4 regions of the Arthrobacter sp. UNCCL28 genome follow, and region 3 is predicted to be linked to each of the others. Evidence: riboswitches for the same ligand, from Rfam matches in the RefSeq annotation. Region 3 holds a riboswitch; each other region holds the start of a gene.
What was found. Region 3 has a riboswitch for S-adenosylmethionine ahead of BLQ01_RS03545 (aminotransferase class V-fold PLP-dependent enzyme). Riboswitches for the same ligand answer to the same signal wherever they lie in the genome.
Positions count from the first base shown of each region.

Region 1: another riboswitch for S-adenosylmethionine. It lies ahead of BLQ01_RS13875 (DUF1737 domain-containing protein); the one in region 3 lies ahead of BLQ01_RS03545 (aminotransferase class V-fold PLP-dependent enzyme).
Region 2: another riboswitch for S-adenosylmethionine. It lies ahead of BLQ01_RS06355 (homoserine O-acetyltransferase MetX); the one in region 3 lies ahead of BLQ01_RS03545 (aminotransferase class V-fold PLP-dependent enzyme).
Region 4: another riboswitch for S-adenosylmethionine. It lies ahead of BLQ01_RS08280 (hypothetical protein); the one in region 3 lies ahead of BLQ01_RS03545 (aminotransferase class V-fold PLP-dependent enzyme).

Region 1 is NZ_FMWE01000004.1:323,942-331,157, forward strand. It holds gene BLQ01_RS13850 (amino acid permease) at 1-391, shown strand, start outside; gene BLQ01_RS13855 (carboxymuconolactone decarboxylase family protein) at 640-1,122, opposite strand; gene BLQ01_RS13860 (PLP-dependent cysteine synthase family protein) at 1,394-2,455, opposite strand; gene BLQ01_RS13865 (aromatic amino acid ammonia-lyase) at 2,452-4,074, opposite strand; gene BLQ01_RS13870 (NtaA/DmoA family FMN-dependent monooxygenase) at 4,074-5,402, opposite strand; SAM riboswitch class IV at 5,568-5,680, shown strand; gene BLQ01_RS13875 (DUF1737 domain-containing protein) at 5,694-5,960, shown strand; gene BLQ01_RS13880 (rhodanese-like domain-containing protein) at 5,957-6,367, shown strand; gene BLQ01_RS13885 (O-succinylhomoserine sulfhydrylase) at 6,368-7,216, shown strand, end outside.
Region 2 is NZ_FMWE01000002.1:356,942-364,157, reverse strand. It holds gene BLQ01_RS06365 (VOC family protein) at 1-148, opposite strand, end outside; gene BLQ01_RS06360 (bifunctional o-acetylhomoserine/o-acetylserine sulfhydrylase) at 351-1,691, shown strand; SAM riboswitch class IV at 1,877-1,993, shown strand; gene BLQ01_RS06355 (homoserine O-acetyltransferase MetX) at 2,009-3,130, shown strand; gene BLQ01_RS06350 (hypothetical protein) at 3,167-3,649, opposite strand; gene BLQ01_RS06345 (winged helix DNA-binding domain-containing protein) at 3,744-4,907, opposite strand; gene BLQ01_RS06340 (SGNH/GDSL hydrolase family protein) at 4,982-5,824, opposite strand; gene BLQ01_RS06335 (alpha/beta hydrolase) at 5,895-6,545, shown strand; gene BLQ01_RS06330 (RNA-binding S4 domain-containing protein) at 6,665-6,892, opposite strand; gene BLQ01_RS06325 (DMT family transporter) at 6,916-7,216, shown strand, end outside.
Region 3 is NZ_FMWE01000001.1:787,341-794,556, reverse strand. It holds gene aroA (3-phosphoshikimate 1-carboxyvinyltransferase) at 1-1,242, shown strand, start outside; gene BLQ01_RS03555 (ribosome small subunit-dependent GTPase A) at 1,245-2,360, shown strand; gene hisN (histidinol-phosphatase) at 2,415-3,227, shown strand; SAM riboswitch class IV at 3,410-3,523, shown strand; gene BLQ01_RS03545 (aminotransferase class V-fold PLP-dependent enzyme) at 3,555-4,964, shown strand; gene BLQ01_RS03540 (class I SAM-dependent methyltransferase) at 5,168-5,992, shown strand; gene BLQ01_RS03535 (metal-dependent transcriptional regulator) at 6,002-6,715, shown strand; gene BLQ01_RS03530 (MFS transporter) at 6,766-7,216, opposite strand, start outside.
Region 4 is NZ_FMWE01000002.1:812,676-819,891, reverse strand. It holds gene BLQ01_RS08300 (matrixin family metalloprotease) at 1-43, opposite strand, end outside; gene BLQ01_RS08295 (matrixin family metalloprotease) at 152-964, opposite strand; gene BLQ01_RS08290 (VIT1/CCC1 transporter family protein) at 1,127-2,290, opposite strand; gene BLQ01_RS08285 (hypothetical protein) at 2,520-2,711, shown strand; gene BLQ01_RS08280 (hypothetical protein) at 2,708-3,025, opposite strand; SAM riboswitch class IV at 3,042-3,161, opposite strand; gene BLQ01_RS08275 (sodium:solute symporter family protein) at 3,435-4,970, opposite strand; gene BLQ01_RS08270 (helix-turn-helix domain-containing protein) at 5,237-5,812, shown strand; gene BLQ01_RS08265 (endonuclease domain-containing protein) at 5,905-6,747, opposite strand; gene BLQ01_RS08260 (APC family permease) at 6,994-7,216, opposite strand, start outside.

The DNA of each region.
Region 1 (7,216 bases), on a different contig from region 3:
GGTGGCGCTCTGCGTGAGCATGCTGGGCGGCTTGGCCTCATTGATCAGCAGCGTGGTGGCTCCGGCCACGGTCTATCTTGTGCTCGTCTCGGTAGCCGGCTTCGCCACCGTGGGTGTCTGGATGTCCATCGTGGCGTCGCACTTCATTTACCGGCGGACTTTCATCAGGAACGGCGGAGACCTCAGCACACTGCCGTACAAGGCCCCATTGTTCCCGCTGGTCCCGATCCTGGCGTTCGCACTTTGCCTTGTATCGCTGATCGGTATCGCGTTCGACCCCAACCAGGTCGCAGCACTGTTGTTCGGCGTTCCGTTCGTGGGCGCCTGCTACGCCGTCTTCTACTTCAAGTACGGCCGACGCCGGTCGCTCAAGAAGGCAGCGGACGCATAGTTCTTTCTGGTTCGCAGCTTCCTGACCTTGTTTGGAGACAGCTCAGCCCCTGGACAACCTTTGCGGGTTGATCAGGGGCTGAGCCCATCTCAAAGAGGGTCAGGACGCCACACCTCCCGGACCTCCACCACCCACATTGAAACCCGGGCAGCCCTGACACGCCGGGCAAGAGATGTGTCGGATCGGCCCTGCCAGCCAAAGTTGGTGGTGGAGGCACGCCCCTTAATCACCCGGCTGTATCTTCCGGGCTACTTCTTGGCTGCGCGGACCGGGTGCTCGCTCAAGATGGACAGCCGGTTGAAAGCGTTGATGCCGATGGCAGCCATGCAGAGCACACTGATTTGCTCGTCGCTGTAGTGCTGCCGTGCCTTCTCAAAGAGCTCAGGACTGGGCCGTGAAGAACTCATGCGGGTTATTTGCTCAGCGATTTCCATGGCCACCACTTCAGCGGAATCAAAGAGCTGAACTTCCTTGTAAACAGCTACCAAGGACAACCGTTGTTCTGTTTCACCGAGCTTAAGGGCCCGGCGATGGTGAAGGTCAAGGCAGAAGGCGCAACCATTGATCTGCGAGCACAAGTAATTGACGAGTTCGAGGGTGCGACGCGAGATTCCCAGTCGGTCGGCTTCGTCTACAAGTTGCTGGGAATAGTGGCTCAGCGTGGCATAAAGTTCCGGCTGCTGCTTGTCCAGATAGCCGGCCAGACGTGGTTTTGTTTCCTGTTCGGGCATGGTTGGAGCCTAGCGCAAAGGGCCCATGCAGCCTGACGCGAGAGGGTTCGTCCCAAACCCGGGGGACCTGAAAGAAGGTTCGCCCCAAACCCCGGGGGAACTGAGAGAAGGTCCGCCCCAAACCCGGGGATGTGAGAGAAGGTTCGCCCCAAACCCGGGGGATGTGAAAGAAGGTTCGCCCCAAACCCGGGGATGTGAGAGAAGGTCCACCCCAAACCCGGGGGACGTGAAAGAGGGTTCGCCCCAAACCCGGGGGATGTGAAAGAGGGTTCTATTCGAGCGCGGCAGGGGTGTCGGCGGCGAGCCGGATCCCATGCTCGGCCAGCCACGCCGGGTTGAAGGCCTTACTCAGGTAGTTCGTGCCGGCGTCGGGCGCTATGGCCACCACCACCGAACCGTGCGGCGCAGCACGAGCCACCCGGACAGCCGCGGCCACCGCGAGCCCGGAGGACGGGCCAAGCGCCAGGCCTTCTTCGTCGAGAAGCCTGTGGACGGTGGTGTAGACCTCGTCGTTGGGAATGCGCAGGAATCGGTCCACAATGGAGCGGTCGAATGCCTTGGGCCATTCGGGTTCCGGCCAGGAGTTACCCACGCCATCCACCAGGATCTCGCCGGGGTGCCCGCCGCTGTAGGCGGAGCCACAGGGGTCGGCTCCAACAACTTCCAGGTGCCCGCCGGGCCGTGAATCCGCCACCCGTTCCTTCAGGTACCGCCCGTTCCCGCTGATGGTCCCACCGGTCCCTATGCCGGCAACGAAGTGCGTGACCTGGCCGCCCGTCTGCTCCCAGATTTCCGGTCCGGTGGTTTCATAGTGCGCCAAGGGATTGGCGGGGTTGTCGAACTGCATTGGCCGCCAGGCACCGGGTGTCTCTGCAGTGATCCGGGCGGCTACTGCGCGGGCGTTCTCTGGTGATTCGGACGGCGCATTCCAGTCAGTCAGGATCACGCGGGCTCCGTAATTGTGAAGCGCAGCGAGCTTTTCTTCGGAGATCGTATCGCCCGTCACCACCACCACTGGGTGGCCCGTCAGGTGCCCGATCAGTGCCAGGCCGATCCCCGTGTTGCCCGAGGTGCTCTCCACAATGGTGGCTCCCGGCTTTAGTTCCCCGGATTTCTCGGCCGCGCGAACCATGCTGAGGGCGGTGCGGTCTTTGATGGAGCCCCCGGGGTTCTCGGACTCAAGCTTGATGTGGATGGCGCTCCCCAGGCCGCGGCCCAGCGACTCCAACTTCACCAAAGGCGTGTTGCCCACTTTGTCCAGGACAGAGGCGTCCAGCCCGTCCGGGGTAGCCGTTGCCGAGTGGACTCCGTGTTTGCGAATTGTTGTGTTCACCGCAACTCCGCCCCTTCCTCTGTTTCCGGGAGTACTCGGTCCGTCGCGTCCCGCAGTGCAATCCGCGCCCGTTCCACGAGGTCGGGCGCCGCCGGCCTGTCGGCCAGCACATCAGCGAGTCGACCCACGACGACGGCTGTCCCCTTCCCGAGCGCCTGCGCGGCTCCCGCTTCCAGCAGCAGATAGGACGCCGTCAATGCCTCGATTGCCAACAGCTTTTCCAGCACCTCCACCGACTTTTCGAGTTGCTGCAGGGCCAAAGGGGCCAGCGTTGAATGGTCCTCGACGTCGGCAGACAGGGTTGGTGCGCCGAGGGTGGCCGGGGCGGCCAGGAACTTGAGTTCGGCCAACAGCCCGGCCGCGGAGTACCACAGCAGCCCGGGCAGTTCCTCCTGGGCAAGCCCGGCAGCCGGGGCAGACTCCAGTCCGGCCCCGGGTCCAGACCTCGCAGACGGGGCTTGAGTCGATGCTGCCTGCAGGTGCCTGGCCCGGATGGCCCGTTGCGGCGGATACAGCTTGGCGATGCGCCGCTCGCTGGAGATCCCCACGTGTGCCACCGCGACCCGCAGGCCTTCGAACGCAAGGGCCAGTTGCATCGGCTGGAAGTTCCCGCCGGACACCATGAGCCCGGACTCGACATCAACCAACGGATTGTCGCCGCGACCATTCAGCTCTACCTCCAACGCAGCACCCAGCTGCGCCACGAGGGATCGAAACGCCCCGTGCGTCTGCGGTGCGGCCCGGAAGGACAACGCATCCTGCACCGACACCTCGGGACGCACATCTTCCATCCAGCCACCACTGATCAGGTGGCGCACTGCAGCCGCCGAATCACCCTGGCCGTTTACCGCCTTGGCCGCTTGGATGGCCGACGAGAACGGACTGAGGTTCCCGCCGCCGTCGTACCTGGCGATGGTCTCCAGCGAGAGGGAAAGCGCGACGTCGGCCAGGCGGGCCAAATATTGCAACCGCACCAGGGCGAGGGTTCCGACGCCCACGGAGTAGGCGTTGGCGCTGACCAAGGCGAGCGCTTCGCCGGGCGCGAGGACCAGTGGCTGCAGGCCGGCGTCGGCGAGCGCTTTGGCACCGGGGATCAAAGTGCCGTCGGCGTCGAAGGCTTGGCCCTCACCAATGGCAACGGCTGCGACGGCGGCCAGCTGGGTGAGGTCCGAGGAACCCACCGAGCCTTCGCGCGGGATGGCGGGAAGGACTCCACGGTTCAGCATCTCCCCATAGAAAGCGGCTGTCTCCGGGCGCACGCCGGAACCTCCCCGGCTGAACCCGATGAGCCGGGCCAGGATCACAGCGCGGGCAGCGGGACGGTCCAGATAGGAGCCCACGCCGCTGTTGTGATACCTGACGACTTGGATTTGATACGCCAGCAGTGACTTCTCCTCCACAGCGGTATCCCTGCCGGATCCAAGCAAAGTGTTGAGCCCGTAAACCCGCTGTCCGGCGGCCGCCGCATGCTCCAGAACATCCCGTGAGCGGGTCATCAGAGTCAACGCATCTTGATTGAGTTTCACGTGGAACGAGGACTCAGCGGCCGTCAGGGCAACACTCCGCGCGGAAATCGGCGTCATCCCCAGATGAAGGGTGCGGGGCTCAACAGAGGCCATCAAAAGTCCAGGAGGTTCTGCCGGAACCCACCATTGCCGTAACTCTTCCTCAACAGGCCACGGCGCCGCAGTTCGGGAGTGAGTTTATCCAGCACGCCATGGACCGTCACCGGATCCACAAAACCGGAAAAGAGGAACCCGTCGCCGCCCACCTCGGAGCCGGTGGACTCAAGGTAGTCGGCAATCTGGCCCACCGTGCCGATGATCGAATCCCCTGCCCCGCCGCTCCGGGCCTGCAGGATCTCACGCAAAGTGGAACCGGGAGGCGCCGCCTTGGCGAAGTGTTCCAAGGTCCCCTGGTTGCTGTTGGTACTCAGTTCCGGCAGTGGAGCATCGAGGTCGAATTGTTTGAAGTCGATCACCGAAAGATACGAAATGGAGTTGAGCTGGCTGTCGATGTCCCGCTGGGTGAGCTCGCGGCGCTGGGCCCGCAAGTCCTCAGCCTCGGCGGTAGAGCCAACCACGGTGGGCTTCAGGACGAAAAGTACCTTGACGTCGTCGGGGTTCCTGCCTGCCTTGGCGGCCTCGGCACGGATGGAGTCCCGGTAGGCCTTCATACCGTCAACGCCGCGGGCCAAGGCAATGGCTACGTCGGCATGGCCACCTGCGAACGCTTTCCCCCGCGGTGACGCCCCGGCCTGCACCAACACGGGTTCTTCAGGCAAAGGCGCCGTGTTCAGGGGACCGCGTACCTTGAAGAAGTCGCCGTGGTGGTTGATCGGATGCACTTTGCTGTGGTCCGCGAACATGCCGGCTTCCACATCCTCAACCACAGCGCCAGGTTCCCAACTCCGCCAGAGCCGCCTGACGACGTCGACGAATTCCTCCGCCTTTTCATACCGGAGGTCGTGTTCTATCTGCTGGTCCAGCCCGTAGTTCTGCGCGGCGAGGTCGCTGCCGGACGTCACCACGTTCCAGCCCAGCTGCCCTTCCGAGAAGTGTTGCAGCGTGGCCAGGAGCCGGGCAGCTGTGAAGGGCGGATAAAAGGACGCGCTGACCGTCGGGACGATCCCCAGGTGCTCGGTGGCGGACAGAAGATACGGGACCAGCGCCAGGGGATCATGCTTGGGTGCGAAGGAGGCATGAGCCAGGGAGACCTCCGCCGATCCGCCGTACGTGTCCGGCACGGTGAGGGAATCCTCAATGATGAAGAGGTCCAAACCGGATTGTTCGAACGCCCGGACGGCCTCTTGGTACAGGGCGGGTTTCTTCCAGTCGTAGCCCAGGCCGTAGCCCGGCGTCCCCCACCCCTGGACACCGAATCCGTGGCCTACAAACCATCCAAAGTGCAGCATGGGCTTGAGTGTAGAACTGCTCTGTCCGTTCACCGCGACCTGATTTCATGCGAAGTTACAGGGGGTCGTACTGGGTCAATTATGCTCCCGGGACGTCACATTTGGTGAGGTCCCGGGAGGCCTCCGATTACGCAACATGACGACCGGAGAACAGCACGCAAGTGCGGCCCAAGGCCGGTCGATGTTACGTTTTTCTTGAGTAATGAGTACCAGCGCAAAGCCCTGACTTGCTGGTCGGCAACCCTCTCTCCGGCGGGGTGCCTCAGGTGACTACTCGGCGTATCGACAAATTCGAACTGCAAGCGTGACTGAGGAGCACCAGCAATGCCTGAACCCACTGAAGAAAAACTCTCCTACCGCCTGATTACAGGCCCGGACAACCGTGAATTTTGTGAGCGTATCCATAGCGCACTCGCCGAGGGCTATGTGCTCCATGGCAGCCCGGCAGCAACGTTCAACGGCACCACCGTCATTGTTGCCCAAGCAATTGTCCTTCCCGCCGCGATCGCCAACGCTGACGCAGCCGTGGCCAACGCAGTGGACCAGCTTGAGAACTACGACGACGAAGAAGCATTCGAGGGCCACGCATGAGCTACGCAGGTGACCTGACCCCACAGGACGCGTGGGCCAAGCTTGAACAAGGCGCCATCCTGGTGGATGTCCGCACCGAGGGCGAATGGGCCCACATCGGCATCCCGGACACCAAAGCCACGGAGAACGATCCCCTCTTCATCCAGTGGAACCTCGCCGGCGGCATCCCTAATTCCCGCTTCATCGAGGACCTGCAGCAGCAGGCACCCGAGGACGAAGCCGTGGAGCTCGTCTTCATCTGCCGCTCCGGCCAGCGCTCCATCTCCGCTGCGATCGCCGCGACGCAAGCCGGCTTCACTGCCTACAACGTCCTTGAAGGCTTTGAAGGCGAACCGGACCGCTACGGCGAGCGCACCGTAAACGGCTGGAAAAACCGCGGCCTGCCGACGAACCTGGGGACCGAGTAAGTGACATTCAATCCCGACGCCGCCGGCTGGAGCCCTGACACCCAGGCCGTTCGCGGTGGTCTTGACCGCACCAATTTCCAGGAAACGTCCGAGCCGGTTTTCCTGAACTCCGGCTTTGTCTATGAGTCAGCCGCTGCGGCCGAACGTGCCTTCACCGGCGAGGACGAACGCTTCGTCTACTCCCGCTACGGCAACCCGTCCGTGGCCACCTTCCAGGAGCGGCTGCGGCTGCTCGAAGGAACCGAGGCATGCTTTGCGACGGCGTCCGGCATGTCCGCGGTGTTCACCGCCTTGGGTGCCTTGCTGGCTGCCGGCGACCGCGTGGTGGCCGCCCGTTCCTTGTTCGGTTCCTGCTTTGTGATCCTCAATGAGATCCTGCCCCGTTGGGGCGTGGAGACGGTATTCGTGGATGGCCCGGATCTGGACCAATGGCGTGAAGCCCTCTCGGAGCCGACCACCGCCGTCTTCTTCGAGTCGCCGTCCAACCCCATGCAGGAAATCGTGGACATCGCGGCCGTCAGCGAACTGGCGCATGCCGCCGGGGCGACCGTCGTCGTCGACAATGTCTTCGCCACTCCCCTGCTGCAGCGCTGCGGTGAGCTGGGCGCGGACGTGATTGTGTACTCCGGGACCAAGCACATCGACGGCCAGGGCCGTGTTCTGGGCGGCGCGATCCTGGGGACCAAGGAGTTCATCGACGGCCCGGTCAAGCAGCTAATGCGGCACACCGGCCCGTCGCTGTCCGCGTTCAATGCCTGGGTGCTGACCAAGGGTTTGGAGACCATCGGCCTGCGGGTAAACCACAGCTCGGCATCGGCTTTGAAGATCGCAGAGTGGCTTGAGCAGCAA
Region 2 (7,216 bases), on a different contig from region 3:
CCGCAAGGGGAATGATCATGTTCCGGGTACCGAAGCGCGGGTGCACTCCGCCCCGGACAGCGTCCACTCCCAGTGCCGCGGAAATTCGTTCGGTAGTGGCCAAAAGGCCATCTCGTTCACAGGCGTAAGAGACGTGATCCATGCGCATGGCTTCATCTTGGCACTTTGTGATCGGGGTCTCAGCTAAGTCAAGCCTAACTAAGGTGGGATGTGTATAAGTGCTAACGGGCGGCGTCATGGAGAGACGCTGAAAGACCGAAAGATTCCACCGGCGTCACAAAGCTGTCTTAGGCTCCGGACACTTCCTAGACTGGGGCCCAGCTCACATGCAGCACGTTTCCACAGAACCCATGCGCCACGAACAGGAGAACTCCATGTCCCAAGGATGGTCTTTCGAAACCCGCCAGATCCACGCAGGCCAGGAGCCCGACTCCGCAACGGGAGCAAGGGCGCTGCCGATCTACCAGACCACGTCCTTCGTGTTCCCCAGCGCCGAGAGCGCAGCCAACCGCTTTGCCCTGGCTGAGCTCGCACCCATCTACACCAGGATCGGCAACCCCACCCAGGATGCGGTGGAACAGAGGATCGCAAGCCTCGAAGGCGGTTTGGGTGCGCTCCTGCTGAGCTCGGGCCAGGCTGCGGAGACCTTCGCCATCCTCAACATCGCCGAGGCCGGAGACCACATCGTTGCAAGCCCCAGCTTGTACGGCGGCACCTACAACCTGCTGGCCCACACCCTGAAGAAGTTCGGCATCTCGGTGACGTTCGTCCAGGACCCGGACAACCTGGACCAGTGGCGCGATGCCGTGCAGCCGAACACCAAGCTCTTCTTTGGCGAGGTGGTGTCGAATCCGCGCCAGGACGTCCTGGACATCGAGGGAGTTGCCCGGACTGCCCACGAAGCCGGCGTGCCACTGATCGTAGACAACACGCTGTCCACGCCCTACCTCATCCGTCCCATTGAATGGGGCGCCGACGTCGTGGTCCACTCCGCCACCAAGTATCTCGGCGGCCACGGTTCTGCCATTGCCGGCGTGATTGTCGATTCCGGCAACTTCGATTTCGGTAAGGACCCGGAGCGCTACCCGGGCTTCAACACCCCGGACCCCAGCTACAACGGCCTTGTCTACGCGAGGGACCTGGGCAAGGACGGAGCATTGGGCGCCAACCTCTCCTACGTCCTGAAGGCCCGCGTCCAGTTGCTCCGCGATCTCGGCTCAGCTGTTTCACCGTTCAATGCCTTCCTGATTGCCCAAGGCCTTGAGACGCTGAGCCTGCGGGTGGAGCGCCATGTAGCCAACGCCAGCAAGGTGGCCGAGTGGCTGGAAGCCCACGACGACGTCGAATCGGTGGCCTATGCGGGCCTGCCGTCCAGCCCGTGGTATGACCGCGGCCGCAAATACGGTCCCCGGGGTACCGGGGCCATTGTGGCGTTCAACATCAAGGGCGGCGTTGAAGCCGGTAAGCGATTCGTGGACGCGCTGGAACTGCACTCGCATGTTGCCAACATCGGCGATGTCCGATCCCTGGTCATCCACCCGGCCTCCACCACGCACAGCCAGTTGACCGTGGAGCAGCAGGTCGCCGCGGGCGTGAACCCGGGGTTGGTGCGTTTGTCGGTGGGCATCGAGCACGTGGATGACATCATCGCAGACCTCGAGGCCGGATTCCGGGCTGCCAAGGGAGCCTGAACCCTCCGCTGAAGGCTGTCAGGCGGCTGTAGCCGCCTCAACCAAGGGGATGCCGTCCGGGCCGTCGATTATTCGCCGGACGGCATCCCACGGCGGTGATCGGTGAACGAAGCTGCCCAAAACCGTCACACTGTTGTCACATTCTTCGCCAGAACCGCCCTGCATTTCCTAGACTCTTCGTATTAGGTCATGAGTGCCAGCACACAGCCCCGGCTTGCTGGCCGGCAACCCTCCTCCGCGGTGGGGTGCCCCGGGTGAAGACCTGGCCTGTTCGCACGCAAGGCGACGGGCAAGCGCGAGGTTAAGGTGTCAAAGGAATGACCATTACTGCTACAGCCCTTCCAAAATCCGGAGAAGAAGACGGAACCGTCAAGTACGCCGGCATCGGGCCGTTGGAACTTGAAGCCGGCGGGTTCCTTCCCGACGTCGTCCTGGCTTACGAGACCTGGGGCCAGTTGAATGCAGATGCCTCCAACGCCGTCCTGATCCAGCACGCCCTCACGGGCAGCACCCACGTGGCACGGGGAGCCACGGACGAGGAAGGCTGGTGGGAGCAATTGGTGGGCCCCGGAGCCACCATCGATACCAACAGGTTCTTCGTGGTCTCCATCAACATCGTGGGCGGCTGCTACGGAAGCACGGGACCGTCGTCGGAGGCACCCGATGGCCGCCCCTGGGGCTCCCGGTTTCCGTTGGTCACCTTGCGCGACAGCACAGTGGCAGAAGGGCGCCTCGCCGATGCCTTGGGAATCGACTCCTGGCACGCCGTCCTGGGTGGATCCATGGGCGGTGCCCGCGCCCTGGAATGGGCTGTGACCTACCCGGAACGCGTCAAACGCTGCGCCGTGATTTCCGTAGGCGCCTACAGCACGGCCGAGCAGATCGCCTTCGCGCAGGCCCAAACACTGGCCATCCGCCAGGACCCCAACTTCAACAACGGCGACTACTACGCAGGCAAGGCCCCTGAACACGGGCTGGCCTTGGCCCGGCGAATCGCCCACATCACTTACCGCTCGGCGCTGGAACTGGATTTCCGCTTCGGCCGGGAAGCCCAGCACCAGGAGACACCCCTGGCCGCCGCGGTGCTCGGTGAGCGTGGCAGGTATCAGGTGGAAAGCTACCTGGACCACCAGGGGACAAAGCTCGTCCACCGCTTTGATGCCAACAGCTACATCGCCATCACAGAAGCCCTGATGTCCCACGACGTCGCACGCGGCCGGGGATCCCTGGAGTCAGCTTTGTCGCGGACCACGGCGAAGTTTTTCGTGGCCGCGGTCGATAGCGACAGGCTGTATTTTCCCGCTCAATCCCAGGAGTTGGCAGCCGCGCTCCCTGGTAGGGTTCCGGTCCACGTTATTGAGGCACCGATCGGCCACGACGGTTTCCTCACGGAGATTGGGCAGCTCGCTCCGCAGCTTCGGGAAGCCTTCTTCGCCTGAGCTGCCGGCTGCCGCGGGCTGGGTCGGCCGTAAGCCTCAGCCGTTCATGATCTCGCCGCGCTGCTTCATGTAATCCTCCATGGCGATCTCTCCGTTGCTGAACTTCGCGTCCAGCTCAGCCAATTTGCGGGCACGGTAGCCTTGCGGCTCCGATCCGCCGGTTGACGGAAACGGCGCGGGGGATGAAGTGCTCGACGGCGACCCGGACTGCGGTGACGTCTCCGCCGGGCGGATGACGGTCGGCTCGGACGGATGGCCGGGGTAGTTCCGCTGCGGGTAACTTTCCGGTGGGTACGGCTGGCCGGGGTAGTTCTGCTGCGGGTGACTTTCCGCGGGGTAGGGCTGGCCGGGGTAGTTCTGCTGCGGTGGGTAGCCCGGACCGGGCAGGTTCTGCGGTGGGTAGCCGGGGTCGCGGAACGTTCCTTGCTGGATCCGGCGGCCTCGGGAGCGGTTGTACATGCGGATCCCGAGCGGAATCAGCCACGAGCAGACGATGATCCAGAAGATCAGATTGTTCACAGTGCAGGCCTCCTAGGTCTCCTTCCAGCTTAGTCCTGCCATCCAGCATGGACTTTGCCCAAGGGAACCGAGCAGTCCGGAGGCGCTGGCACTTTCACACGAGCGTGGCTTCCATGCCCAGGAACCGGCCGTACCTTTCCACTTCGGCCTCTAAGGCCTCCTGCTCCGCCGCGGTTGTCGCCCGGTTCATCCGGGCCTCCACTTGGCAGGCACCCCCTGAAAAGCCGTGCCGCCACCATCCAGCCAACCTGCCCTCCAGCAGGACTACGTGCATAGGTCCATTGTCCTCGGGGAAGTATGGCGCTGTCCCGCCCAGGTAGTGCCTGGACTGTGAGTAGCCCATGACGTATTCGTCGTAGCACTGGATGAGGTCAACACGGGGTAGTTCTGCTTCGTCAGGCGGCGACGAGCACGCGGGATCGGTGAGCTCACTGACATCTTCCCGGGCCAGGTAAAACCCCAGGCCGTCCTGGGTGACCGTGGCAAGGGCGCCGGGGGACAACGTATCCGCGACCTCGATGCCCAGCTTCACATCTTTCATGGTGAGCCCGGACCAGACGGCGCAGTCCTTGATGGTGGCGGGTCCACGGCTGGTGTAGTACCGAAGCGCCAACCCGCCCAAGGCCTTTTCGCGGTCCTCGCCTGTCAGGGGCGCACGAACGAAGCCGGGCACGCGTTCCTCGAAGAGGGCATACGTCTGCTTCAGCGCGCCACCGGCAGAGCGGATGGGGGAGCCGCTCACCAGGATGCGGCTGATCTCGGCGTGCATGAGGTGGTAAATGAACCCCAGGCCTTTGCCGGGGAGACCGGCTTTTTCCAGTATCCCGCCCAGCTCTTCCCGGGTCTTGTGGGCGCCGTCGGCAACCGCCGAAGCCAGGATCCGGCCACTGAGGGCGGTCGATTCCGCGTCAGCCCCTGTTTGGCGGTACATGCCTTTGTTTCCCTGATGGAGCCGGTCCGCAGAGAGTCCCATGAGCCAGCCGAGGTCGTCCCGGTGCACAAAATGCCAGGTGGGCCGGAGGATGTGCGTCCTAAGGATGGTTCCCTCTGCAACGGCCCTTTCCACGTCATTGACGGTGGTGGAAGCCGTGGTCCTTTGGGCAAGGGTCCACCGCGCATACGGAAATTCCTGGGACTGCACTGCAAGCAGGTTGCGGACCACATCCCCGGCATCCGCGGACGAAGGAGCCCGCAATCCTTGCCGACGCAGCCGCAGGAGCCGGACGCTTTCGGCAAACATCAACGCGCTGTCGGTCATCGAGCCCACACGAATCTGAAGCTACGGGAACTGCAGCCACCATGACTCCGGATTACCAGCACCAGGACGTCAACCTAGCGTCGTGGCAGCACGGTGCCGCTGGAACCGAAGACGGGACCCGGCGTCGGACGTTTGGGGCTGATGCCGTCACCGGAGGACTGGTGCCGCAGTCTTCGGATAACCCAGGGGACAAAGTACTCGCGGGCCCAAACGAGGTCCGAAGAACGGGCCTCCCGCCACGTGCGGGGCGGCAGGGGCTTGGGCAGCAGCGGTTCGAGGGTGTGCTGGACGTTCAGGGCGTCCAGGACCATCATGGCGATCGTGTGGTGGCCCAGGGGAGAGAAGTGCAAGCGGTCCGGGTCCCACATTTGCGGGTCTGCCAGCTGCCTCAGTGACCACATGTCAGCGATGATGGCGTCGTGGCGCGCGGCCACTGTCCGGAGGTTCTCGTTGTAGATGGCAACCTTGCCGCGAATGCGTCCGAGGACGGAGGATGCCGTGTCCGGACCGTTGAAAAGCACCACCGCAGCGCCTCCGGAGCTCAACTCACCTACTGCGGCATCGAGTTTTTCGGCCAGAAGATCGGGGTCGCCGCCTGGCCGGATGAGGTCGTTGCCGCCTGCGGAGATGGATACCAGGTCAGGCTGCAGTTCCAGGCAGTGGGCCACCTGTTCATCGATGATTTGCTGGAGCAGCCTGCCACGGATGGCAAGGTTGGCGTAGGCAAAGTCTTCCTGGCCGCGGCCCAGTTCCTCCGCCACCCGATCCGCCCAGCCGCGGTGGCCGCCGGGATTCCGGGGCTCGGGGTCCCCAATGCCTTCGGTGAAGGAGTCTCCCAGTGCCACGTATCGGGTCCAGGGGTGTTTTTGTACAGGATCGCCGGGTTTCAACAACTGATTGTTCTCACTCACGCTCATATCCTGCCCCCTGACCGCGACCCTACGCCACCGTAGGTTGTTACTTGTGGGTAACTGCAAGAATGGAGCCATGACTGAAGCAACCCCCTTTCCAGCACCTGTCGTCCTGTGGTCCCATGATGAAGCCGAGCGGGCAGGCAAGCCTCTCCTGGTCCTGCTGCACGGCTACGGCTCCAACGAGGACGACCTCTTCAGCCTTGCCGGATTGCTGCCGGAAGGCTTCGTGGTTGCGGCACTTCGTGCACCCATGCCCATGGGGCCGGGCTTCACATGGTTCCCGCTCACGGCATCGATCGATTACTCACTGGACGCTGTGAAGCTTGCGGCCGAGTACGCGCTGGCATGGCTGGATACGGTCAAGGCGAACCACACTTCGGTCACCCTGCTGGGCTTCTCCATGGGGATGGCCATGGCGACCACCATGCTCCGCTACCGTCCCGCAGACTTTGCCGCCGTCGTCGGGCTTTCAGGTTTTGTGATCGACGCCGGCGCTGACGCCGCGTTCCGGGACCACGAACTGGATGGTTCGCTGCCCATGTTCTGGGGCCGGGACCAGCAGGATCCCGTCATCACCCAGGACAAGATCGAGTACACCATGGGCTGGGTGCGCGGGCACGTTGACCTCACCAAGGTGCTCTACACAGGAATGTGGCACGGGATCAACCAACAGGAGATCGGCCACGTGGGCGAATTCCTCACCCACAAAGTGCTCACCGCCTAGGAGCAGCGCGGCCCAAAACCAGCGCGGCCCAAAACCAACGCGGGGTCACCTATGCACCCTTGAACGCAGGGCAGGGGGCCACAAGTGACCCCGCGGTGTAACAGCGGCGATGAGTTGTATCAGGCGGCGATGATTCGGACTGTCCGGCCGTTGACCGTCACAGTATCGCCGACGTGGAGCTGGCGGCCACGGCGGTCATCGATTTCGCCGTTGACCTTGGCCAGACCGTTCTTGATGAGCTCCGTGGCCTCAACGCCGTCCTCCACGAGGTTGGCAAGCTTCAGGAGCTGGCCAAGGCGGATCATGTCGTCGCGGATGGGGATCTCTTCGATTTCCGGAGTGCTCATACAGCAATGATGCCTGAAGTAGTGTGGTGACAGTGCCGCAGCCTTCTCCCCGTCCCACCCTTCCACTCGCCGTTGGCCTCCCCGTCGCAGTAGCAACAGGCTTGGTCATCCCGCTTCAGGGAAGGATCAATGGGGCCCTCGGCGCCAGGCTTGACGACGGCATCGCAGCTGCCGTGGTGAGCTTCACCACAGGCCTGCTGCTGATTACCGCGATTTCGCTGGCCACCCCCAGGGGCAGGGCTGGCCTCCAACGCATCATCCCCGCGGTCCGCAACCGGAGCTTTCCCCGTTTCTACGTCATGGCCGGAGCCATCGGCGCTCTCT
Region 3 (7,216 bases):
GTGTTGGCGGCTTTGGCGGACGGTCCATCGCGCCTCCGTGCTCCACTGCACTCCCGTGACTCAGCCCTGATGATCCAGGCATTGCGGCAATTGGGGGCCACCGTCACCGAAGTGACCGGCGATGGCCACTACGGACCGGATCTTGAAATCACCCCGATGCAGCCTGCTGCCGTCATTGCAGGTAGTGCCGGAACTGCCATCGACTGCGGCCTTGCAGGTACCGTCATGCGGTTCGTACCGCCGCTGGCCGCCTTGCGCGCCGGAGCTACCGTCTTCGACGGCGACCCCCACGCCCGCAACAGGCCCATGGGAACCATCATCGAGGCCCTGATTGCCCTCGGTGTCCCTGTTGCAGCAGAGGGCGGCAGGACGCCGTCGGCCCTTCCCTTCACCGTGGAAGGCACCGGCGAAGTCCGGGGCGGCCATTTGGTGATCGATGCCAGTGCGTCCTCGCAGTTTGTCTCCGCATTGCTGCTGGTGGGGGCGCGGTTCACCGAAGGACTCCACCTGGAACACGTCGGCAAGCCCGTGCCCAGCCTGGACCACATCACCATGACCGTGGAAGTCCTCCGCAGCGTTGGTGTCAGCGTTGATGACTCCGTGCCCAACCATTGGAGGGTGTCCCCCGGACCCATCCGGGCGTTCGACCAGAGGATCGAGCAGGACCTCTCCAACGCCGGGCCCTTCCTGGCCGCGGCACTGGCAACACAGGGCACTGTCCGCATCCCCAATTGGCCGGCCGGAACCACCCAGGTCGGCGATATGTGGCGGTCCATCCTCGCTGCAATGGGAGCCACCGTCACGCTGGAAAACGGGACTCTCACGGTGACGGGCGGCCCGGTGGTCAAGGGCTCGGAATTCGACGAAACCAGTGAACTCGCACCCACGGTGGCTGCCTTGTGCGCACTGGCCGATGGCCCCTCGCGGCTGACCGGCATTGCCCATCTCCGTGGCCACGAAACAGACCGGCTTGCAGCACTGGTCAACGAAATCAACGCCTTGGGCGGCGACGCAGAAGAGACCGCCGATGGCCTCATCATCCGACCAGCCACACTGCACGCCGGGGTTGTCCACAGCTACGCTGACCACCGCATGGCCACGGCAGGAGCCATCTTGGGCCTCGCCGTCGAGGGCGTCCAGGTCGAAGACATCGCCACGACGTCCAAGACCATGCCGGAGTTTCCTGAAATGTGGGCCCGAATGGTGGGAACCATCTCCGGCACCACGGTGGAGAACAACTGACCATGGGCCGTGATGCACGCTCCTGGGATGAGTCCGACGTCCGCATCCGACCCAACAAAAAAGGGTCCAGGCCAAGGACCAAGGACAGGCCCAGCTACGATGACGCGGTTATTGGCCGGATCATCACCGTTGACCGTGGGCGCTACAGGGCGATTGTGGACGAGGATTCCGCGAACGCCCGCGTCGTTATCGCTGCCCGTGCCCGCGAATTGCGGCGGAACCCGGTAGTACCCGGGGACTTCGTGGCCTTGGTGGGCGACGTCTCCGGATCGCCGGACACCCTGGCGAGGCTGGTCAGGGTGGAAGAACGGCGGACCCTCCTGCGCCGCAGTGCCGACGATACCGACCCGATCGAACGTGTAGTGGTGGCCAATGCCGATCAGTTGGTCATTGTGGTGGCGGCCGCCAACCCCGAACCGCGCACCGGGTTCATCGATCGCGCCCTGGTGGCAGCCTATGACGCCGGCATTGAGCCGCTGCTTCTTATCACCAAGGCGGATGTCAAGGATCCAGCGGAACTGCTCGCCAACTACCTCAGCCTGGACTTCCCGGTGATCATCAGCCGCACCGCCGACTCCGAAGCAGGCGGCATCGACGCCCGATCCGACGACGGCCTCTCGGCCCGGCTGGACAGGGATGCCGTAGCGCAGCTGCGCTCCCACCTCGGCGGAAAAGTCACCGTGATGCTCGGCCATTCAGGCGTCGGCAAGTCCACCATGGTCAATGCCCTGACGGGGGCAGAGCGGGCCACCGGCGGCGTCAATGCCGTCACAGGCCGTGGCCGGCATACTTCCTCCTCCGCCTTGGCCCTGAAACTATCCGACGCCCCGGCCGGCAGCTGGATCATCGACACTCCCGGCATCAGGTCCTTCGGCCTTGCCCACGTGGATCCGGACCGGATTCTGCATTCCTTCCCGGATCTCGAGCCTGGAACCGAGGCTTGCGAACGGGGCTGCAAGCACGATGCCACCGCCATCAACTGTGGACTGGATTCATGGGTGAACGAGGGCCATGCCGGACCGTCGGGTGTGGCGCGGTTGGCTTCGCTGCGCCGGCTGCTGGGTGCGGACCCACGGTTGGAAGCAAAAGAGACCAAGGAACTGGGCACCGTCAACTGATCGTTTGGGGCTTCACCTCCCCCCGCAGCGAATGTTTCAGGATAGTTTGGTGGCATGACCCATCCCGTTTCCACCTACAACGATGACCTGCGCCTTGCCCACGTCCTCGCTGATTCCGTCGATGCCCAAACCATGGATCGCTTCAAGGCTTTGGACCTCAAGATCGAAACCAAGCCCGACCTCACCCCTGTCACTGACGCTGACAAAGCGGCCGAGGAAGCCATCCGGGGTCAACTCTCGCGTTCGCGTCCCCGCGATGCAGTCCTGGGTGAGGAATTTGGCAGCACCGGACATGGCTCGCGCCGTTGGATCATTGATCCCATCGATGGCACCAAGAACTTTGTCCGGGGTGTACCGGTGTGGGCTACGTTGATCGCGTTGGTTGATGAGGGAGAACCGGTTGTGGGTGTTGTCAGCGCCCCCGCCTTGGGCAAGCGCTGGTGGGCCGCCAAGGACATGGGTGCCTACATGGGCCGGTCCCTGGCTGCGGCCACGCGGTTGAAGGTCTCCAACGTCACCCAGCTCTCCGATGCCTCGTTGTCGTACTCGAGCCTGTCCGGTTGGAAGGAACGCGGCAACCTGGACGAGTTCCTTGGACTGACGGAGGACGTCTGGCGAACCCGCGCCTACGGTGACTTTTGGTCCTACTGCCTCGTCGCCGAGGGTGCCGTGGACATCGCCTGCGAGCCCGAACTGAACCTCTACGACATGGCGGCCCTCGTCCCGATCGTGACTGAGGCCGGTGGCCGCTTTACCTCCCTTGAAGGCGAGGACGGCCCTTTCGGCGGCAACGCACTGGCGACCAATTCAATCCTGCACTCAGAGGTACTCAAGCGTCTCAACCCAGGTTTGGACGATCTCCTCTAGTTCCAGTCCGCTGGCAACGTTTAGGTCCTTTCAGCGAATATTCGACGGCGGATGCCCCCTTTGGTGGGCGTCTGCCGTTTTTTCTTCGCCAAAGATCCGTTTTACAAGCCTGACGTAACAAAGTGCTTAACATTGCGCAGCGACTTTGGAGGGCCGCTGGAGGTGCCCTAACCTTTTTTACAGGTCACGAGTGCCAGTGCTAAACCCCGGTTTGCTGGCCGGCAACCCTCCATTCGCGGTGGGGTGCCCCGGGTGACGACCCGGCCGGTCCGGAACGGATGCGGCAAGCGCGGATCCCCTATGGGGGTCCCTCTTGAATGAGGTCCCATGAGTACTGTCACGTTCGATGCCAACGCCATTCCTTCCTTTGTCGAAGAAGCCCCGTCACCGGCAGCTGCTGCAATCCGCCCGCTCGCCGCGGTCACAGGCGCCGAGCTGCAGGCCCCGCTGATCCAAGGCGGCCACGTTCGTTACGCCAACCTGGACTATGGAGCATCGGCTCCGGCACTGACCATCGTCTCGGCATATCTCAACGAGGTCCTGCCTTACTACGCCAGCGTGCACCGCGGCGCTGGGTATGCTTCACAGATCAGTACCTCGGTCTATGAGAACTCGCGGAACATCGTGCGCGACTTCGTGGGTGGGCGCCCGGACGATTCCGTCATTTTTACACGGAACACCACCGATTCCCTGAACCTTTTGGCCGACTGCCTTCCGCAGACCGATGGCCGGTTCTCCGGCGAAGTCCTCTACCTGGACATTGAACACCACGCCAACCTGCTCCCCTGGCAAGGCGTCCCGCACCGCAGCGTGGTCGCGGCCTCCACGCTGGCCGCGACGCTGGACAAGCTCCGCGCCGAGTTGGCGCAGGGCGGGGTCAGCCTCCTCGCAGTCACCGGTGCCTCGAACGTCACCGGTGAGATCCTCCCGATAGCCGAACTCGCTTCTCTGGCACATGAGTACGGCGCCAGGATCGTGGTGGATGCAGCCCAGCTGGCGCCCCACCGCAGGATCAACATCACCGAAGCCGACGTCGACTACATCGTTTTCTCGGGCCACAAGTTGTACGCGCCCTTCGGTGCCGGTGTAGTGGTGGGCCGTCCGGACTGGCTCGACGCCGGCACCCCGCACCTGGCCGGTGGAGGCGCCGTCCGTGAAGCCCGACTGGACTCCGTCAGTTGGGCCACCGGACCCGCCCGTCACGAGGGCGGCTCCCCCAACGTGCTCGGCGCCGCAACCCTTGCACGGGCGACGCAGGTCCTCGCCGGACTGGACCAGGAGGCCTGGCACTCCCACGAGGCCGCCATCCGCTCCTACCTGGTGGACGGTCTTGAGGCCATTGACGGAGTGACGGTCCACCGGATCTTCTCCGACTCCGTGGACACCATTGGCGTCGTCAACTTCTCCGTGGAAGGATTCGACGCCGGTTTGGTCGCCGCTTATCTGGCCGCCGAGCACGGCGTTGGCCTCCGGGACGGCCGCTTCTGCGCCCACCCGTTGCTCAAGCGCCTGGGCCTTCCCTCGGGATCCCTGCGTGCAAGCTTTGGCGTTGGCTCCCGGTTGGAGGACGCCACAAGGCTGCTGGCGGGCATCGAGAGCCTTAAGGACAACGGACTTGGCTGGGACTACGTGGTGGACGAAGGCCGCTGGGTACCTGCCAATGACCACCGGACCTACCCGGAGTGGGCTCCCAATACTCCTGGCACAGCAGGCGCCGCTCCCTGCACCGTGGACTAAAGCGTCCTCGCCGACCAAGTCATCACCGTCGACTACAGCGCCACCGCGGACCAAGACATCACCGCCGACTAAGACATCACCGTGGGGCAAGCCGCTCCATCGGGACCGGTGGGCTTCCCGGACGCGAGGCATCAGATCGTGTCCGCTGCGGTAAATTCGTAGGGTACCTTTTTGGCGAGCCTGTGAAGGAGTCTTTGGTGGCGATACGTTCTACGGCTGCCTCGAACGGGCGGCCCGCCATTCCCGCACCGGCCGGACCACGTGGACCCAAGCTTCATGCCCACCGCCGCCATGAATTCGGCCAAAGCTTCCAGGATGGCGGAGAGCACTACGACCGCGTACGGCCCGGGTATCCCCTGGACTCCGTCGAGTGGCTGGTTCCCGAAGGAGCCGGGACAGCCGCAGACATCGGAGCGGGGACGGGCAAGTTCACGGCACTGCTCGTGGAGCGCGGACTGGACGTTGCCGCCGTCGATCCTTCCACCGACATGCTGGACCAGCTGCGGAAGTCCCACCCCAACGTCGTCGCGTTGGAGGGAACTGCCGAGTCAACCGGACTGGCGGACTCAGCATTCGACGTCGTCAGTGTCGCCCAGGCCTGGCACTGGTGCGAACCGCTCGCAGCGAGTACGGAAATTGCCCGGATCCTGAGGCCGCATGGAATGTTGGGCCTGATCTGGAACCAGTTGGATACCGAGGTCCCCTGGGTTCATCGGCTCTCGCGCATCATGCATGCAGGCGATGTCCACAAGCCTGGCTTCCGGCCAGTCGTCGGCCCGGAGTTCACCGGCCTGGAAAGTCACTTCACCTGGTGGGAGGACGCCTTGACGCCGAACGACATCATGGAGTTGACCAAATCCCGGAGCTACTACCTCCGGGCCAACGATGCCACCAGGGCCAAAGTGATGGGGAACCTGGAATGGTACCTCTACGAGCACCTCGGATACGTGGCCGAAGAGACCATCAAGGTGCCGTACGTGACCCAGACGTGGCGTGCATCCAGGAACTCCGGACCCCTTCCACGGTAGGCTTGGGATGTGAAGACCAGTACGCCCTCCTCCTCGATCGAGGACTACGTCAAGGTCATCTACTCCTATACGGAGTGGCAAGACAAGCCGATTACCTCCTCCCAGCTTGCCCAGCGCCTTGGTGTGGCCAATTCGTCCGTGTCCGAAATGGTCCGGAAGCTCAAGGACCAGGGCCTGGTGGACCACCAACCGTACAGTGCCATCCGCCTGACCCCTGCCGGCATGCGGCTTGCACTGGCCATGGTGCGCCGCCACCGCCTCATCGAGACCTACCTGGTGGAAGAACTCGGGTACAGCTGGGACGAGGTCCATGACGAAGCCGAGATGCTGGAGCATGCGGTTTCGGACACCTTCATTGAGCGCATGTCCGCCAAATTGGGCCATCCCGTCCGGGATCCGCACGGAGATCCCATCCCGTCGGCAGACGGTTCGGTTGATCTTCCGCACGCTTACCGCATGATCGAGCTCGACCAAGGCCATTCGGGCCGTATCACCCGGATCAGCGATGAGAACCCTGAACTCCTCAGGTACCTCGCTGCCGAAGACATTGCACTGGACGCCCCGGTCGAAGTGATGGGACGCAAACCGTTCGGGGGTGCCTTGGTGGTGCGGATCGGATCCGGGGTCAAGGGCCGTGAATTCGATCTCGCCGACGAAGTGGCCTCGGCGCTGTGGGTTCAAAGCGCCGGGGTTCACGAAGGCTGCGTCCTCCAGGGCCGCTGACCCGAGCATGGCCTGACACTGGCGTGGCCCGACCCGGGCACTCCGGAAGGTCAGTCGCGCTGCCCGGCCGCTTCGTCGTCGTCGGGTGCTGCCACCGGTTCCCCCTCATCAGCGGGCGCGGTGACCCTGGCAGGGTTTCGAATTCCGACGGCGGACGCCACCGCCCCGGTCAGGAACAGTGCCGCTGTGACCAACAGCGCGTTGTACAAGCCCTCCCGGCTGAAGACCGGTCCTACTATCAGCCCGGCAAAGGCGATGGTGATCAACCCGGCGATGCGGGCTACCGCGTTATTTACTGCCGAACCTATGCCCGCTTCCGCCGGCGGGACTGCACCAAGGATCGCGGCCGTCAGCGGCGCCACCAGGGTGGCCAGGCCAAGTCCGAAAACGATCTGCCCGGGCAGTACCTGGGTCCAGTAGTTCAAAGGCTCCTGGATGGACAGGGACATCAGGAAACCCACACCACACAGCAAAGGTCCTGCTGTCATGAACCAACGGGGA
Region 4 (7,216 bases), on a different contig from region 3:
GGGGATCGGGGTCCTGCCACTGGGGCGACCCGTAAGGTTCCATGGAACCCCCTGACCTGGAGGCTGCGACGGGAGATGGGGCGCCGCCGTCGGCCGTAATCGCCAGCATAGGTCCGGACGGGCCGGGAGTCCATGGCCAGGGAACCGGCTCTCAGATGTCCTTGCGGCAGGGTGCTGAGGCAAGGAGGTGCAAGCCGGTCAGGTCGCCCGCGGCAAGACCGTCAGGGGCGCCGATCTCGGGATACATCAATTGGACCGGGTCATCAACGTGGTCCAATCCCATGACGTGCCCCAATTCGTGCTGCATGACCGCCAGAACGTAGTCGGCTCCTTCAGGGCTGGCGAGGAGTTCGGAGACCTGGGGTGTGTCCAGCTCCAGGCTGCCCGTGATGTAGCTTTTGGGTCCTTTGTTGAGCGAATACATGGTGCTGCCGCCGGTACCAATGACCTTGTCCGCCAACGCCGGTGCCGCTTCAGGGGTGGTCCACGAAATCAGCAGGGGAGCCCAACGATCGCCGTATTTGGCCGGTTGATAAGGCTCCCGGCGGTCTACCGGCAACTCGTCGGTGGTGCCGTCGTTGACGAACCGGATCCCGGAAGCGGCGGAGACATTGGCGATCGCCGTCTCCAACAGGGCATCGGAGCCCTCCGGTGCGGAGGCGTTGTTCACCACGTAGTGCAACGGCCGGCAGGGCGAGTACCCCACCGGAGTGCCGTCGTCGTTGGTGGCCAGGAACTTATATGAACTGTTGGTGGTGGCGGGCTGCGCCGGCGGGGCCAGCGGGGCGTCCGCCTCCTCCAACCCGGGAGGCGGGGCGTCTTCCGCGCGTGCGGGCGCGGCCTGTTTTTGCGCGCCCGGCGCTGCTCCAGGGACGCTCAAACCCGGGAAAAGGGCCGTGATCCGTGGGTCGCCATGCAAGTAGCCGCTGACCAGCACTGCCACTACAGCGGCAACTGCGGCCATGAGCACACCCCGCAGAATGCGCCACACTGTACCGGCACGCCGGTGTCTGGGCGCACGCGTTTCCCGCTCTGAGTCCACGGTTCTCCATTCCTCACGCCCTGGTCACGCGGGGCAGCGCGGAGGACGAACCAACATTACGGGCTGCGGGGGGAGCCGTCCAAACTAGACGATGGTGGCGCCGAACACCAGGCCCAGCCCGTAGGTGGCGGCAGCTGCTCCCAACCCGATCGCGAGCTGGCGCAGGCCGCGGCTCAGCGGCGAGGTTCCGGACAGCAAGCCCACGACGGCGCCGGTCGCCAGAAGCGCGACGCCCACCAAAGCGCCGGCCACTACCAAGGCGGCGAAGCCGGTCATCCCAAAAATGAAAGGCAGGATGGGAACGATGGCGCCGGAGGCGAAGAAGCAGAAACTGGACATTGCCGCGCCCCACGCCGAGCCAACGGATTCGTGCTCATCGGTGGCAGGCTTCTCAGGCTGCAAGGAAAGGCTGGGATCGCAATCGCAGCTGAACAAGCCCATGCGCTCCGCGGCCCGGTGCTCTGCGGCCTCACGCGTCATTCCGCGGGCTAGGTAGACCAGGACCAATTCGTTGTGCTCGATGTCCAGGGACGGTGCGGCCGTGAGGGTGGCTTGCGTTGGCAACGTAGCGTTGAGTAGTTCGCGCTGGGAGCGGACCGAGACGTACTCCCCGGCGCCCATGGACAACGCGCCAGCCAATAGGCCTGCCACTCCGCTCATCAGCACCACGGGACTGGGCACACCTGTTGCGGCCATGCCCATGACCAGCGAAAGGTTGCTCACCAAACCGTCGTTGGCACCGAAGACCGCGGCCCGGAAAGTTCCGGAGAGCCTGTTCCGTCCACGCGTTGCCAGGCCACGGACAACTTCCTCGTGGATCTGCTCGTCAGCCACCATGGCAGGAGTTGCTGCGGGTTCGGTGCCGTAAGGGGAGCGGCCCTCTGCGCGCTGGGCCAGGGCGAGTACGAAGACTGATCCGAAGTTGCGGGCCAGGAAGCCCAGGAACTGGCTCCGGGCAGATGCTGCCTTGGGCATTCCGGCGTGCTCGCCCAGGAGCTTGAGCCAGTGGGCCTCGTGGCGGCCTTCGGCCTCTGCCAGAGCCAGCAGGATTTGGCGCTCTTCTCCATCGCGTCGCTGGGCGAGTTCGCGGTAGACGGCGGCTTCGGCCCGCTCGTCGGCCAGGTACTGCCGCCAGCGGCGGATGTCCGAGGACGTGGGATGCTGCGAGGCGTTGCCGGGGTCTGCTGTTTCGGGGGCGGGGTCCGGAGCGGGGCTCGACGAACCGTGGGATTCCTGGTGCTTTTGCACTTTTTCTCCTGTGCTGGGTGGGGTAGTTGCGGCCCCATTGCACGCCCCACTGTACCGCGTATTTGCGCGGTTTTTTGGCCGGTATTCCTCAATCGGAATGTTCGGCGCACCGTAATTTTGGGCCCTTGACCCTCGCCTGCGCCGGTGCTCAGATGGAAGGACAGGGGCGGGGCCCACCCCGCACACGGTCACCAGGGCTTTGAGCGGCCCGCGAGACGGAGGTTGCACCATGGACACCACCGAATCACACGCCAACCACCCGGAACGGACCACCATTGAGTCCGACCCGGCCTACGATTACGCCGAAGATCAGCCAGTGGACGAGCCCTGGGTAGAGGAAGTAGACGCCCCGGAGGACGACGAACGCGTGGTTCCCCTGGACGAGTCTGAAGAATTCCGTGAGGAAGACGAGGAGATCTAGGACGGGTCCTGGTCGGTGAGGGTGTAGTGCTGCTGCGCACCCGCCCGTTGGCCGACGGCGGCAACAGTCACCGTGAGGGTCCTGGTCGGCCCGCACCAGCGGGTGGGCCTGACGGCCCGGGCCAACGCCCCCGCGATCAGGTGCGGTTGGGGATGGCGGAACTTCGCCGTTCCGGCTTTTGCCACGATCGTCACCGTGCCGAGGAAGAGATCGACGGCGGGAATCACCGCGACCGTCGAGGCAACGGGGGCCGTGGGCTTGGAAATTGCCGGGTCTGATGAGTCGGCCGGGGTGGTAGCGCCTTGGTACGGCAAGGGACTTCTCCTTGGGGGAGTGCTCTTGCCCGCTCGGTTGTCTCTGGTCCGGGACGGGCCGCTTCCTCATCCGAACCACCCGTGAACATGGGGTTGGTGTGTGGCCAGTCGGAGCTTGGCACCACATCTCTTGAAGCTGGGACAACCCTACCGCACAGCACCCACCCCTCCCTCCTTCCCGTTGTGAGGCCTGCTTTGCGGGCTTTGGCGAGGTTTTAGGGAGCAAAGCGGGCCACCCAACGCCCTCTTCCTTCCCGTTGTGAGGCCTGCTCTGCGGGCTTTGGCGAGGTTTTAGGGAGCAAAGCGGGCCACGCAACGCCCTCTTCCCCGGGGAAAAACAACGGCGGCGCTTCCCCGAAAAGGGGAGGCGCCGCCGTCGAACTTTGTTGTTGGGGTATTGCGTGGGGTCCTACTTGTGGCTGCTGACCGGGTGGGCCTCAGGGGGAAGTTCCTCAGAGACGGCCCCGGCAACGCGCTTGTCCCAGGCCTCACGGACTGCGGGGTCGGTGGGCGGGGTGAGCAGCGAAATCACCACGTAGGCGATGAACGAGGCGGCGAGACCGTAGTAGATCGGCTCGTTGGCGTAGACGCCGTCCGCACTCGGAATGATACCGACGGCGAAGAGGATCAGCAGGGCAAGCGTCAGCACCGAGCCAACTGCCATGGACCACGCGGCGGCGATGCCCGTACCGCGCTTCCACACCAGGCCGCCGAGGATTGCCACGAGGAGGCCGCCGACCAGGATGTCGTAAGCGATGGTGAGGGCAACCACCACGTCCTGTGCGGCCATGGAGATCAGTACGGCCACAACACCGAGTCCAAGGACCCAGTAGCGGTTGGCCTTGACGTCGTGCTCGGGGTTCTCGCTGTCATCGGTGTTGATGGTCTTGCCGAACCAGCTGGCCACGAACGGAACTACGTCGGCGCGTGCAACCGTTGCTGCTGCAATCAACGCTCCGGAAGCGGTGGACATCATGGCGGCAACAGCTGCTGCCATCACCAGGCCGCCGATACCGACGGGCAGGATGTGCGTTGCAACCTCTGCGTAGACAACGTCCTTGCCGAGGTTTGCGACGTCGATATCCGGGAGGGCTACACGGGCAGCCAGGCCGATCAGTGCACCTGCGATGCCGTAGAGGATGCAGTAAACACCGGCGGTGGCGCCGCCCCAGCGTGCAACGGTGGGGGTCTTGGCAGTGAACACACGCTGCCAGATGTCCTGGCCGATCAGCAGGCCCAGGGTGTAGACCACAAAGTACGTGATGATGGTCTGGGTGCCGATGCCGTCGATCTGGAAGAAGCTGTCCTCAAGCCGTGAACGGATGCCATCCATGCCACCGGCTGCGTTCATGACGAACGGGAGCATGAGGAAGAAGATGCCTACGGTCTTGATGATGAACTGCACTTGGTCGGCCAGGGTAATGGACCACATGCCGCCGATGGTGGAGTAGACCAGGACGATCGCGCCGCCGACTGCGATCGCCAGCCAGCGTTCCCAATCGAAGAGGACCACGAAGATGGTGGCGTAGGCGCCGGTGGAGGTTGCGCAGAGCATGAGTGTGTAGGCCAGCATGACGATGCCGGAGGTCTGTGTTGCCCTGCTGCCGTAGCGCAGGCTCAGCATCTGGGAGACCGTGTAGATCTTCAGGCGCTGGATGGTGCCGGCGAACAGCAGGCTGAGCAGCAGGACGCCCGAGCCAATGGCTACGACCAGCCACATGCCGGAGATGCCGAACTTGTAGCCGAGGCCTACGCCGCCCACGGTGGATGCGCCACCGAGGACCACTGCGGCCATGGTTCCTGTGTAAAGGAAGGGGCCCAGGCGGCGGCCGGCCACCAGGAAGTCGCTGTTGTTCTTGGTGCGGGACTTGCCCCACCAGCCGAATGCCAGCATGGCAAGCAGGTACACCACCACGATTGCGATGTTAATAGCCGAAGATTCCATGAACGGTCCTTGGAGCTGATGCACGGAGGTTGGGGTTTTCGACGATACTCCTGCGAAGCGTCGAAGTCTCTGTGCTGACGATTGGAGATTGGGGAGGTGTTGTGTGCCTCACAGACAACACTTGTTGCCTCTGAGGATATGTTGTGATCGGAGTAACAGTCAAGATGCTTTGGTCATGGTTACGCGGATTCTGGCCTTGTTGGCCCGTCTCCCGGCTACTATTGCTCCAATGACAGGGCCACATGACAGGCCTGAAAGGTTCGTGAATGAAGGCTCTCCCCGTTGAACCGAGCAATGTACCCGTTGCCATCGGTTCCAGAATCCGCGCAGCCCGGCAGGCGCAGCGACTCACCATCGAGCAAGTGGCGGACGCTACCGGGCTGACCAAGGGCTTCCTCAGCCGAGTGGAGCGCGATCTGACATCGCCGTCGGTCGCTTCCCTGGTCACCCTGTGCCAGGTGTTGTCGGTCTCGGTTGGCGACTTGTTCGCCGCCCCGGAAACGCACCTGACCAAGCGCGACGACGGCCCCCGCATCTCCCTGGGTGGCCAAGGCATCGTGGAGCGGTTGCTGACGGCACGTTCGGAGCGCCGCCTCCAGATTCTGCAGGCCACCATCGAACCTCGGGGCCGTGGGGAAAACGAGCTCTACGCCGTGGATTGCGATGTGGATGTCCTGCATGTGGTCAAAGGCCGCATCAAGCTGATTCTGACCAACGAGGAGTACGACCTCGAAGAAGGGGACACGCTCTCCTTCCCCGGCCGTGAACCCCACACGTGGATCAACCCCACGGACGAGACCGTCGAGGTGCTCTGGGTCCTGGTGCCAGCGGCGAGCCGCTAGTTCCTTCGAGCCACGGCGCTCCTTCCCGGATACCCCGAATTTTCGGAGCTGTGGTTCTCCTTGCCCTTGCCACTGCCGGGGGTAGGTTCGATTCAGCTGCTGACGAACCGGGGAGGAACGTCGCGAAGCCTTTCCAAGACTGCCCGGATTTCCGCAATAACCCGGTCCGGTTCGTACCAGATTGCCTCCGGCGGATAGCGAAGGACAGAGAATCCCTTGAGTGTGGACGCGTTGTTCCGGAACAGGTCCCGGCGCAGGGAAGCCCGGTCCGCATGGAAAGCGAAGCCGTCCACCTCCACAATGAGCATTCCTTCGATCAGGAAGTCCACGCGGCCGATGCCTGGGAGTTGCACCTGGGCGTCATAGCCAATCCCGTGGGCTTTGAACAGGTACTGGGCGTCAACTTCCACGATGGATTCGGCCCGCAGATCGAGTTCTTGAAGGATCACCAGAGCCGGCCGCGACTTGTCTGCAGAGAGTTCCTCCCGCAGCAGGGCCAAGGGCACTCCGTGAAGCCGAACAGCCGAAACCGCCATTGCTGCTGCGGCGTTGGGCTCGAGGCATCCGAGCGAGTGAATCACGGCATCCTCCACGCCCGCGACGGGAAGTGTTGGATCGCCGTCGAACCTCACGGTCCGGTGCCGCACGAAACCTGATCCATGGCCGTGGTTACACGCCAAGTGGTGCCGTTCGGGCGGCCTCCTGAGCCACAGACCGTAGTGGCCGGCGGCGCTCGCGCACGTCACTTTGGCGTTGTTCCGGATCGCCGCGGCAAATTCCGCCCTGCAGCCCTTGAGCATGAAGACGCCACGGCGCGGTTGCCCGGCTCCCTGCGTGGGCAGCCGGGCAACGTCCGTACGAGAGTAGCCTGCGGCCAGGAGTTGCCCGGTCCGGGCCACGCCGCCTACTTTTTGAAGGTATTGGAGAGCATCCATCCAGCAAGTCCACCGGGACTGAGGGGGCGCAGGGAATGCCGGGGTGCCCGTATGTGGGTAACCCAGGAGGCTTTCCGGATTCGTGATGGGTGCGTTCCTTCCCGGTTGCCTCGGGTGGTGGGTGCGTTCCTTCCCGGTTGCCTCGGCGCAGGAGGCCCAAGGCTGATCCCTGGATACGGGAATCCGGGATCCATGCTCCCCGCTCCCGCCAGGAAGTGGGGAGGAACGCGGCGAGGGTGGGAGCGGTCAGCCGACGTGCACCCAAGGCCGGCGGGTGATGTCCGGCTCTGCCTCCCGCAGCACTTCACGGGTCACCGGGGCAATCTCGCCTTCCCCGAAGAACAGGAATTTGCTGAGGTTGGAGATCGGGTTGCCCTCGGTCCAGCGGAAGTAGATGTGCGGCATGAACCCAGTGACGTCGCGGATGTGGAGCAGCACTGCGGCAACGGTATTGGGAACGTTGTTGCTG